2 regions of the Undibacterium sp. GW821-FHT11B02 genome follow, and region 1 is predicted to be linked to the other one. Evidence: predicted binding sites of a transcription regulator. Region 1 holds the regulator's gene; the other holds the start of a gene.

What was found. The regulator LexA, encoded in region 1, represses DNA repair genes until DNA is damaged. The targets are predictions, from matches to a motif close to ACTGTATNNNNATACAGT.
Region 2: a site for LexA is predicted at 2,879-2,896, ahead of imuA (translesion DNA synthesis-associated protein ImuA). Genes of this name have one in related genera too.

Annotation. Positions count from the first base shown of each region.
Region 1 is NZ_JBXASD010000009.1:281,179-286,492, forward strand. It holds gene AC1RVX_RS20410 (FGGY-family carbohydrate kinase) at 1-247, shown strand, start outside; gene AC1RVX_RS20415 (tetratricopeptide repeat protein) at 350-994, shown strand; gene AC1RVX_RS20420 (HEAT repeat domain-containing protein) at 994-1,674, shown strand; gene AC1RVX_RS20425 (hypothetical protein) at 1,655-1,924, shown strand; gene AC1RVX_RS20430 (DUF4279 domain-containing protein) at 2,117-2,545, shown strand; gene lexA (transcriptional repressor LexA) at 2,896-3,552, opposite strand; gene rpsF (30S ribosomal protein S6) at 3,817-4,185, shown strand; gene priB (primosomal replication protein N) at 4,217-4,516, shown strand; gene rpsR (30S ribosomal protein S18) at 4,526-4,810, shown strand; gene rplI (50S ribosomal protein L9) at 4,837-5,289, shown strand.
Region 2 is NZ_JBXASD010000002.1:44,532-49,845, forward strand. It holds gene AC1RVX_RS03455 (winged helix-turn-helix transcriptional regulator) at 1-290, opposite strand, end outside; gene AC1RVX_RS03460 (nuclear transport factor 2 family protein) at 356-844, shown strand; gene AC1RVX_RS03465 (hypothetical protein) at 1,004-1,231, opposite strand; gene chrA (chromate efflux transporter) at 1,401-2,774, shown strand; gene imuA (translesion DNA synthesis-associated protein ImuA) at 2,907-3,641, shown strand; gene AC1RVX_RS03480 (Y-family DNA polymerase) at 3,649-5,127, shown strand; gene AC1RVX_RS03485 (error-prone DNA polymerase) at 5,133-5,314, shown strand, end outside.

The sequences.
Region 1 (5,314 bases):
TCCGCACGTCTATGAAACCTCTGGTCTGGGGGCTGCAATTGATGCAGCAGTAGGCTTGGGCCTGCATCCGAATTTTGATGTCGCCATCAAGGAAATGACACGCATAGGCAAAACGTTCGAGCCGATTGCCCACCACCATCACATCTACAACGAGCTATACCATCGCGTGTACCAAAAAATGTACACCCGCCTGCAACCTTTGTATAAAGAGATACAGCAAATTACCGGCTACCCCAAAATGCATTGATATGGCATGGGAGCATGGTTTGCTGTTGGATGGATTTATTGGGTTGGGTAGGTGCAGGTTTTACACATTAAAGACTTTTGCCCATAACTAGAGACATTACCTATGAGTAAAATTGATTTAGAGTTTCTGGATGAAATTTTTCATCGGGCTAAAGTAGAGTCAGAAATTCCAGGACATCAAGTTCATGTAGTGGAATTATTGCAACTATATTTGGTATGCAAACCAGAACACGCCAGTGCTTGGGCGATTTACGGCGAGGCATTACGCGAACTTGGCAGGCATAATGAGGGCTTAAGCGCGTTAACACAAGCTTATGAACTTGCTCCGCAAGGTTACAAGGGATTCATTGCAATGCAAATTGGTGTTCTTATCAAGGATTACCGCTCTCCCAAAGAAGCGGATGCTTGGTTTGACATAGGCACCAAGTGTTTGGGGCATAACTCGGGTTGGCCTTGGGTCATAAAAGGGGAAAATTTAGTTTCTCTAGGTAAGTTTGATGAGGCAATTACATGCTTTGAGACTGCGCAATTTGGTGGGCACGATCAAAAAGATGAGGCTCTATTTAATTTAGGGCTAGCTTACCGAGCCACGGGAGACTACAAAAAAGCAATTCTTTGCTTTGAGAATGCAATACAAATCACTCCAAATTATGAAGATGCAATAAATGCGTTAGAGGGCTTGAATGGATTGGATGAAACACTGAAGTTGGCATTGGAGTTACGAAAAATTATTAACCAAGTTCATTAATGAAGGTTGCAAACCTTCCCGAGTCTCAAAAGATAAAATCACGAAGAAGAAATGCTAAAAATAAAGCGCTAATGGATTTAATTATGTTACCTAACGAATCGCAGTTGGGCGATATTGAGTCTGATTTATGGGCGGAAATGAAGATTTTTGATAATGAACAATTATGTACTGAGTTAAATGGGCAGGACATAATGAGGCAATTTGCTGCTGCGAAGCAGCTTCAGTTGAGTGGAGCAACTAATGAGGTCTTCAAGTTTCTTATTGATCTTCTGAAGGACGTAAATAGTTCACGTCGAAAGGTGGCAGCATTTTGCTTGGGCCAGTTAGGTACGCCTGATCGTCCTTTTGCTGATGAGACTGTCCCGTTATTGATTGAGGTAGTAAAGAGTGATGCTGAATCGAACGTCAAGGCTGAAGCAATTACAGCACTTGGTTATCTTGGTGACTATCGAAGTATCGATTGTTTGATAAGCGCAGCAAATGAAAAAGATACAGGAATGCGAATTTCCGTTGCTTTTGCTCTAGGGAATATTCGTGATAAAAAATGTCTTGGTCCATTGCTAATGTTGACAAATGATGCTGATCTTGAGGTGGTTTCTTGGGCCGTTTTAGGCTTAAAACTCCTTGATGTCGATTCCTGTGCTGTGCGAGATCGTTTTTTTGAATTGGCTGTATCCTAAGGACGATGAGATATCGGAAGAGGCGATTTGTGCTCTCGCAGGGTGGCACGATTTACGTGTATTGCCTGCAATAATCGATAAGCTTAGCCAATATGAAATAAGTATCGCTGTTTTTGAAGCGGCGGGTAATTTGGGGGATAAAAGACTGCTGCCTGTATTAAGTGAGTTACTTAATGATTTTGGGGAAGATTCACCGATTCCTCTTAAGCAAGCTATTTTGAAGCTTGAAGCGATAGAAAATCGAATTTAATTGTAGTATCTTCGATTTGATCTAATTTCAGAAAATCTGACCAAAAAGGCGAGGCTACCTGACGCCCCAGACCAGCCAGAGCTTCAGCTATGACGCCGTTGCTAACCGCAGCACCAAGACAAATAAAATGGCCTGAAAAAAAGTGGAGAAGAATGATCGAAAAGGGAATGGAAATAAGAGGGATGATTGTTGATGACGGCACCACACAAGAATAAAGAATTTTCTCTATCTTTAAGGATGACGCATCCTGAGCTAGATTTATTGGTATTTTCTGATCTTATTGGACTGATTCCATGGAAGTGGAATACTGCCGGGGAAGTAAGAAAAACTAAAGACGGCAGATTGTTGGGTGGAGTACACAAACAGTCTTTTTGTACATGCACATTAGATTTTGATCAGGATGATACTTTGGAGGCTGCCATCAATCGAACGCTTGACCTACTGGAGTCGAAAAAGAGCGACATTGTTAAAATGACGTCTTCCGGTGGTCAAATGAACTTTTTTATTGGATGGTTTTTTGAAGGGACTGCTGGATTAATCTTTGATTGGCAAATCCTTCGCAGGATTTCTGATTTAGAGATTTCTATTCAATTGGATGCATATGGCGCATTTTTAAAGTAATGCATCATGTAAATACCGTTGACGCGATAGTGTAATAATTTGCGGGCGCGTGGCACACCTCGCTCCCATCGTATTTTCTCCCGAATTGGCATCGTCCGATTTTTGCGAGATTGAGCAGACTTTTTTTCACTTTGCCGTCATGGCATTTAGTGTGCCCAGCCTCACTTAAATCATACCGACAATAAATTGTCCTCATGTTGAATGCTGTGTGAAAAAGAGAGGGGCATGACGCCCCCGAACGATATGATGATTGACTGCCTATTGACCTTTGATGTTGGTACTACCAAAAAAGTTTGAGGACGAGCCAGGCGTGATCCGGATGAGAGGGGAGGATCACACCCAGGCTGTCCTCAAACCCAGTTTCTCATCAGGCCGACTGCCAGGCCTTCCAGAGCAAAATCTTCTTCGGTATCGCCAACCCTGATGATGGGATAATCGGGGTTTTCTGGCATCAGTTCGATCAGGTCGCCGGTTTTCTTGTAGCGTTTTACAGTCACATCGTCGCCCAGGCGGGCGACAACGATTTGGCCATTGCGGGCAGTGTCGGTTTTCTTTACTGCCAGTAAATCGCCATCAAGTATGCCGGCATCGCGCATGGACATGCCGCGTACTTTCAGCAAAAAGTCAGGCTTGGCAGAGAACAGGGCGGGGTCCACATGGTAGGTGGATTCTATATGTTCGCTGGCCAGTATGGGGGAGCCGGCAGCGACACGGCCAACCAGTGGCAGGCTTAGTTGCATCAGTGCCGGATGTGGCAGGGCCATCTGTATGCCGGGGATGTGGCTGGATAGTTCGGATTCCAGCAGGCGTATGCCACGCGAGGTGCCAGCGGCGATCTCGATCACACCTTTGCGCGCCAGTGCTTGCAAATGTTCTTCTGCGGCATTGGTGGAGCGGAATCCCAGTTCTGCGGCGATTTCTGCACGGGTAGGGGGAAATCCGGTGTTTTGGATGGCGTCCTTGATCAGGTTAAGGATTTGTTCCTGGCGGGCAGTAAGTTTTAGCATGGTGATTTCTAATGTGAATGTGCTGTATAGGCAAGCAGTCTGTATTTTTATACAGTAAAGCTGAATATGCAAGTCAAAATCCGCAAAGAGCAGCAAAAATGTGAAAAATTACGTCATTCAAACAGGCAAATGGTGGCTTTGCCTGGCTAAGTCACTGATCTAATTGATCAAAATGAAAAACTGGGTTATTATTGTCGGCTTTCCTCTTCCCGCACTCGTCTTGACGCCGAGGCGGGCTATTTTTATTGTCCACAAGGAGAATATATGCGTCATTATGAAATCGTATTTATCGTACATCCCGATCAGAGCGAGCAAGTTCCTGCAATGATCGAACGCTACAAGGCAAGTGTTGTAGCTCGTGGTGGTCAAATCCATCGCGTTGAAGACTGGGGCCGTCGTCAATTGGCTTACATGATTCAAAAACTGGCGAAAGCGCACTATGTTTGCTTGAACATTGAATGCGATGCTGAAACTCTGCTCGAGTTGGAAACAGCATTCAAATTCAATGATGCTGTCTTGCGTCACCTGACAGTCAAACTGAAAAAAGCAGAAACAACACCTTCTCCAATGATGAAAGCTGTTCAGAAGGAAGATGCTGCAAAAGCGCAACGTGTTGAAGCGCCTGCTGCTTAATTATTCATTGACAGAGGTCGTGTAAAAAATAGTGAATCAGCTGAAGCTTGTAGCCCGGATCGTAGAGAAAACCGCATTGCGGTACACACCGGCCGGTATACCGATAGCTTCTGCGACATTGATGCACAGTTCGGAAACTCGTGAGGCGAACACAGTTCGACAGGTTGAGTTTGAAATTTCAGCGGTAGCGGCAGGGGAGATTTCCCGCCAATTCAATGAAATTGCTCTGGATGTGCCGGTGGAATTTACTGGTTTTTTAGCACGCAAAAATCGCAATAGCAAAAGTCTCGTTTTTCATGTCACTGAATTCGGGACACCTTTACTAGATTAGGAGCCAAAAATGGCATTCGGTAAAAAATTCGACAAAAGCAAATTGAAGCAAAAGCGTCAGCAACAAAATCCTTTGTTCAAGCGCAAAAAATTCTGCCGTTTCACTGCGGCACATGTAGAAAAAGTTGACTACAAAGACATCGACACACTGAAAGACTTCGTGCAAGAAAACGGCAAAATCATGCCTGCACGTCTGACAGGTACTAAAGCGTTGTACCAACGTCAAGTTGATACAGCAATCAAACGTGCACGTTACCTCGCGTTGCTGCCATACACTGATTTGCACACAGCGTAATTGACGACAAGGTAAAGGAGAAAAATATGCAAGTTATTCTGTTGGATAAAGTCGTTAATCTCGGCAATCTGGGTGATGTAGTTCGTGTAAAAGACGGCTATGCCCGTAACTTTTTGATTCCTCAACGTATGGCTCGTCGTGCTACGACAGCTGCTGTTGCTGAATTCGAAGCAAAACGCGCTGAACTGGAAAAAGCAGCAGCCGCCAAATTGGCAGCAGCACAAGCTCTGGGCGAAAAACTGTCTGGTTTGACAGTGCAAATCACCCAGAAATCTGGTGTTGATGGCCGTCTGTTCGGTTCCGTTACTAACTCTGACATCGCTGAAGCCCTGACAAAACAAGGTTTTGCGGTTGAAAAAGCACAAGTACGTTTGCCACAAGGTCCTTTGAAGATCGCTGGCGATCACAGTGTTTCCGTTGCATTGCATACGGACGTAGTTGTTGACGTTATCGTTTCTGTATTGGGCGAGCACGCTTAATTTGCTTTTTGCAAATTGCTGAAGA
Region 2 (5,314 bases), on a different contig from region 1:
GTCAAAGCCAGCAATACCGGATATAAATCACGACCCTGAGGTGTCAGCGTATAACGCCAGACCCGTTTATCGTTAACATCCGTCTGACGTTCAACTATCCCCTGCTTCAGCAAGTGCTTCAGGCGGGCAGTTAACACATTGGATGCAACGCCAAGATTGCGCTGGATTTCATCAAAACGCTCGAATCCAAGAAACAGATCGCGCAAAATCAATAATGTCCACCACTCGCCTATAACTTCCAGACTACGTGCAATGGAGCAAGAAAAATCGGCAAAAGAACTTCTTTCCATAATTTAGCTTGCTTGAAGCAAGTTAATTGTTTACATTACTTGCATTATGCCAGTGAAAGTTTGCCATGTATGCCTATATTGTAGAAAGAAAACTGCGCAAGATCTTTGCCGCTATCAGCGCCGGTGATGTAACACCCATGATTGATGGCCTCGCAGACAATTTTGTTTATCGATTTGAAGGAGACTCCCCCATTTCCGGCCTGCGAAACTCGCCAGCCACGATGCGGCTGTGGTGGGAACGTCTGTACCGTCTGTTTCCTGGCTTGCGCTTTGAAGTAAGAGAAGTTGCCGTCCTTGGCCCGCCATGGAATACCCGCATTCATGTGGTGCTGGACTTTATCGTTCCCCACCAACCGAATGGGCCTTACCAGAATATCGTGATGCAGTTCATGCGTATGCAGTGGGGAAAAGTCAGCTACATTCATACTTTGGAAGATACCCAGCGTTGCAGTCGCTACCTGTCGTGGAGTGCAGGTCAAGGATGTCAGGAAGCTTTGGTCGCCCCCATCACCGATCTTGCCTGGCCCGGGCCGGGGCCTTTTTTGCAGGGCTGAAAGTACGGCTACAAATCAGCGCGCATCAAACAAAGCACATTCTGGATGCTGCAGAAAACCCCGGCTTTGTTCACAGGCAGTAAACGCTTGTGATTGACATCATATTGACATTCATTTTCAGTAAAATTGTGCCATAGCGCTGGATATAAGTTGATGCGATTACCAATGTGCTCTTGACAGTATCACCAGCCATTTGCGGAACAACAGAATTTCCAGATGGCCTGCCTGCACGCCGGTGCTGCAATCCATCATGGGGTTAACATAGTAAGAACGCTGACGAAAATCCCGGCAGACAAATATTTCACGACGGCCCAGACGCATCAAAAAGGAAGTCGGTGCAAATTGCAGACTAAAACGTGTGTCAAAAGACTGTTCAAGGTTTGCCATAATAGTTAATCTCCATGTCGGTTACGAATGATAGAAGGACAGTAAGCAGATCATTACGCAGCGTTGTTCGTCCATGAACGAACTTTAACATAAAATACTGTATATGCAATCAGTATTTATTTTAATGTCGTTTTCTGACCTCATCTATAGACAAGCAAAAATATAAAGAATGACGCTACCTCCTATGACACAATCCAGCGCGCCTTCTCTGGAGCAAGTCACACCACCAACCTCAATCAGTTTTGGGAAAGCCTTAGTTTTTTGGTTAAAACTGGGTTTCATCAGCTTTGGCGGCCCTGCCGGGCAAATTGCCATCATGCATCAGGAACTGGTGGAAAACCGCCGCTGGATTTCAGAACGGCGCTTTTTGCATGCGCTTAATTACTGTATGGTCCTGCCTGGGCCAGAAGCGCAGCAGCTTGCTACCTATATAGGCTGGCTGATGCATAAAACCCGTGGTGGCATTGTTGCTGGCGCATTATTTGTGCTGCCCTCCCTGCTGATACTGATTGCTCTGTCATGGCTCTATATCGCCTATGGCGATCTGAGCCTGGTAGCAGGTCTGTTCTATGGCATCAAACCGGCAATCACAGCGATTGTGGTACAAGCCGCACACCGCATAGGTTCTCGTGCGCTTAAAAACAATTACTTATGGGGTATTGCCGCCGCTTCTTTCATGGCAATTTTTGCTCTGGATATCCCTTTCCCAGTCATCATTATGCTGGCGGCATTGACTGGTTATATAGGTGGCAAGCTGGCACCGGAACATTTCAAGACCGGCGGTGGCCACGGCAATGCCAACACCTCCTATGGTCCGGCGCTGATTGATGATGACACGCCCACACCCGCGCATGCGCGGTTTAGCTGGGGCCGGTTATTCTGGGTACTGATCACAGGCATGGCATTGTGGGCCATTCCCATGGGCTTGCTGACAGCAAACTATGGATGGAACCATACACTGACGCAAATGGGCTGGTTTTTTACCAAGGCAGCCTTGTTGACGTTTGGCGGTGCCTATGCAGTACTGCCTTATGTCTATCAGGGTGCCGTCACTGGTTATGGCTGGCTGACGCCGACCCAGATGATAGATGGCCTGGCACTGGGTGAAACCACACCCGGTCCACTGATCATGGTGGTGGCCTTTGTGGGTTTTGTCGGTGGCTATGTGAAAGCCGTATTCGGCCCAGACTCGCTATTCCTGGCTGGTGCAGTCGCTGCCGCGCTGGTAACCTGGTTTACCTTCCTGCCCTCGTTCCTGTTCATCCTGGCTGGTGGGCCGCTGGTGGAAACCACTCATGGCGATATCAATTTCACAGCCCCTCTGACGGCAATTACAGCTGCCGTGGTAGGTGTGATTTTGAATCTGGCCTTGTTTTTTGCTTATCACGTGATCTGGCCCCAGGGATTTACCGGCACGCTGGACTGGATATCTGCCCTGATCGCCATCGCTGCCGCCATTGCCTTGCTGCGTTTCAAACGGAATGTAATACATGTCATAGGTGCATGTGCAGTCATTGGGCTTATCGTCAAGACACTACTTTGACGGGTATCAGCAGAAACTTATAAGGCAGCAAGTCGACGATAAAGCTGCAACAGTCCCAAATAAGCGGCGAGTTTGTGTTTGAACTTTCAGGCAGAATTACATATACTGTATATTTATACAGTATAATCTACCATGCCCAGTCTTTCCCCACTTGTCGCCGAAGGTATACATCCCGCATTGTGGCGTGCCTCACAGTTGGCGCGTGGTCATGGTGCTTATCTGGATACCGGTTTTCCTGAATTGCGCCTTGAATTACCCGGTGGTGGCTGGCCTTTGGGGCAGTTAACGGAAATTCTATTGCCCACTGCCGGCATTGCTGAACTGACGCTATTAAAACCGGCGCTGAATCAATTGCAGGGTCGCCCCATTGTCTTGCTGACACCGCCTTATACACCGCAGGCACTGGCATTGTCCTGCGCCCATTTAGAAACCTCGCAGTTGATCTGGATCACTTGCAACAAGCAGTCCAATGCATTCTGGGCAGCTGAACAGGTGTTACGCAACGGCAGTTGCGGTGCCCTGCTGTTCTGGCAATCGCAGGTACGCAGTGAAACACTGCGTCGCCTGCATCTGGCGGCCCAAAGTTCAGATACCTTTTTTTGCCTGATGCGCAGCATGCAAATGGCACCGCTGCCCTCACCGGCGCCATTGCGACTAAGTCTGCGGCCTGTCGTCGGCGGGCTGGAACTGGCAATGATCAAGCGCCGTGGTGGTTTGCGTGATCGCCCGCTGACTCTGCGTATAGCAGCCCATCATTATTTGTACTCACATGCCCATACTAACAAAGAAAACATTACGGCAGACAGGCACGCTGGCGCAACGTCCGCCACTTTGGCTCGCCGTACACCTGCCCATGCTCCAGCTTGAAGTGTTTGTGAAACACTGGCCTGGAGTCGAAGAAACCATGCCCAGTGCAGTGCTTCAGCAGGGTCGGGTCAGTGCAGTCTCGAAGTCAGCCCGGCAGGCTGGTGTCTACCCGGGCATGCGCACGGGTGGTGCACAGATGTTGTTGCCTGATATTCGCTGCTTTCAGCGTGACATCCAGCAAGAGCAACTAGATTTGCTGGCCAGTGCCACCGCTTTACTACAGTACTCGCCCCAGGTGACATTGGCAGAAGACGATAGCATTCTCATCGATATCAGCGCCAGCCTGAGTTTGTTTGGCGGCATCCGCGCCTTGCGCAAGCGTATTCAGGTCACCATGCAGGCCCTGGGCCTGACGGCAAACACAGGCATAGCCCCTGTGGCCAGGGCCGCATGGCTTTTTGCCAGGCTGGCTGCACAGAAAAAGCGCGTGGGCAAGCATGTGCTGGGCAGTAAAAAGCTAGCCCAACATCTGGACCGATTGCCCGTTGGCCTGCTGGCAGCAGCACAGGATTCGCTGGAATTATTACAGGGCATAGCCTGCCACAGTCTGCAAGATTTGCGGCAACTACCGCGACCTGGCCTGCAAAGGCGCTGTGGCAAAGCCATCCTGCATGAACTCGATGCTGCCTACGGCGAACAAACTGAACTGCATCAATGGCATGTCGCACCGCCCGAATTCAAGGCCAAGGTGGAATTGCCCGACCGTATCGAGCAGGCGGATGCCCTGCTGATGTATGCCCGCAGCCTGCTGACCCAGTTGCTGGGCTGGCTGACGGTACAGCACCTGGCAGTCAGTCATATCCATCTGGAGTTATTGCATGAACGGGGGCGCCAGGCCATTCCCCCTACCCTGTTTGATCTGAAGCTGGGACAAGCCTGCTGGCAAGAATCACATTTGCTCAGCCTGTTCAAAGAAAGACTGACACAGTTAAAACTGCACAGTGCCGTCATCGCCATCGTGCTGGAGGTCAAACAGACTACCCCACGCGAACTGCAGAGTGAAACTCTGTTTCCCGAACCCGGTGGCAAGGCAGAAGATCATCAGCGATTGCTGGAATTACTGGTTGCCCGTCTGGGTGAAAATGCCGTATTAAGAGCCCAGCCACAAGCCGACCACAGACCAGATGTGGCCAATGCCTGGGTGTCGGTGATGAAACCGGCCACGAAAAAAACCACTGCCAATACGGCACCAGTTATCAGCACGGTTACCAACATAGGTACAGCAGCCAATTTGCGCCCGGACTGGTTGCTCCCCAAAGCTTTGCCGCTGGAAATTCGCAATCACCGCCCTTATTACGAATCAGAACTGACACTGATTTCACCAGCAGAACGGATAGAAGCAGGCTGGTGGCATGAACAGATACAGGCACGTGATTATTTTGTCGCCATAGATGCTAAAGCCGTGCGTTACTGGATTTATCGTGAACGCGCCATGGACCCGGACAGTGACAAGTCAGTCTGGTTTTTACATGGCGTATTTGGGTAATGGCCATGATAACCAGCAGCTTACTCCCTGCCTATGCCGAATTATTCTGCATGACGAATTTCAGTTTTTTGCAAGGGGCATCACATGGTGAAGAATTGGTGGCACGTGCCATCAGTCTGGATTACCAGGCACTGGCCATTACCGATGAATGTTCACTGGCTGGCGTAGCCCGCGCGCATACTGAAGC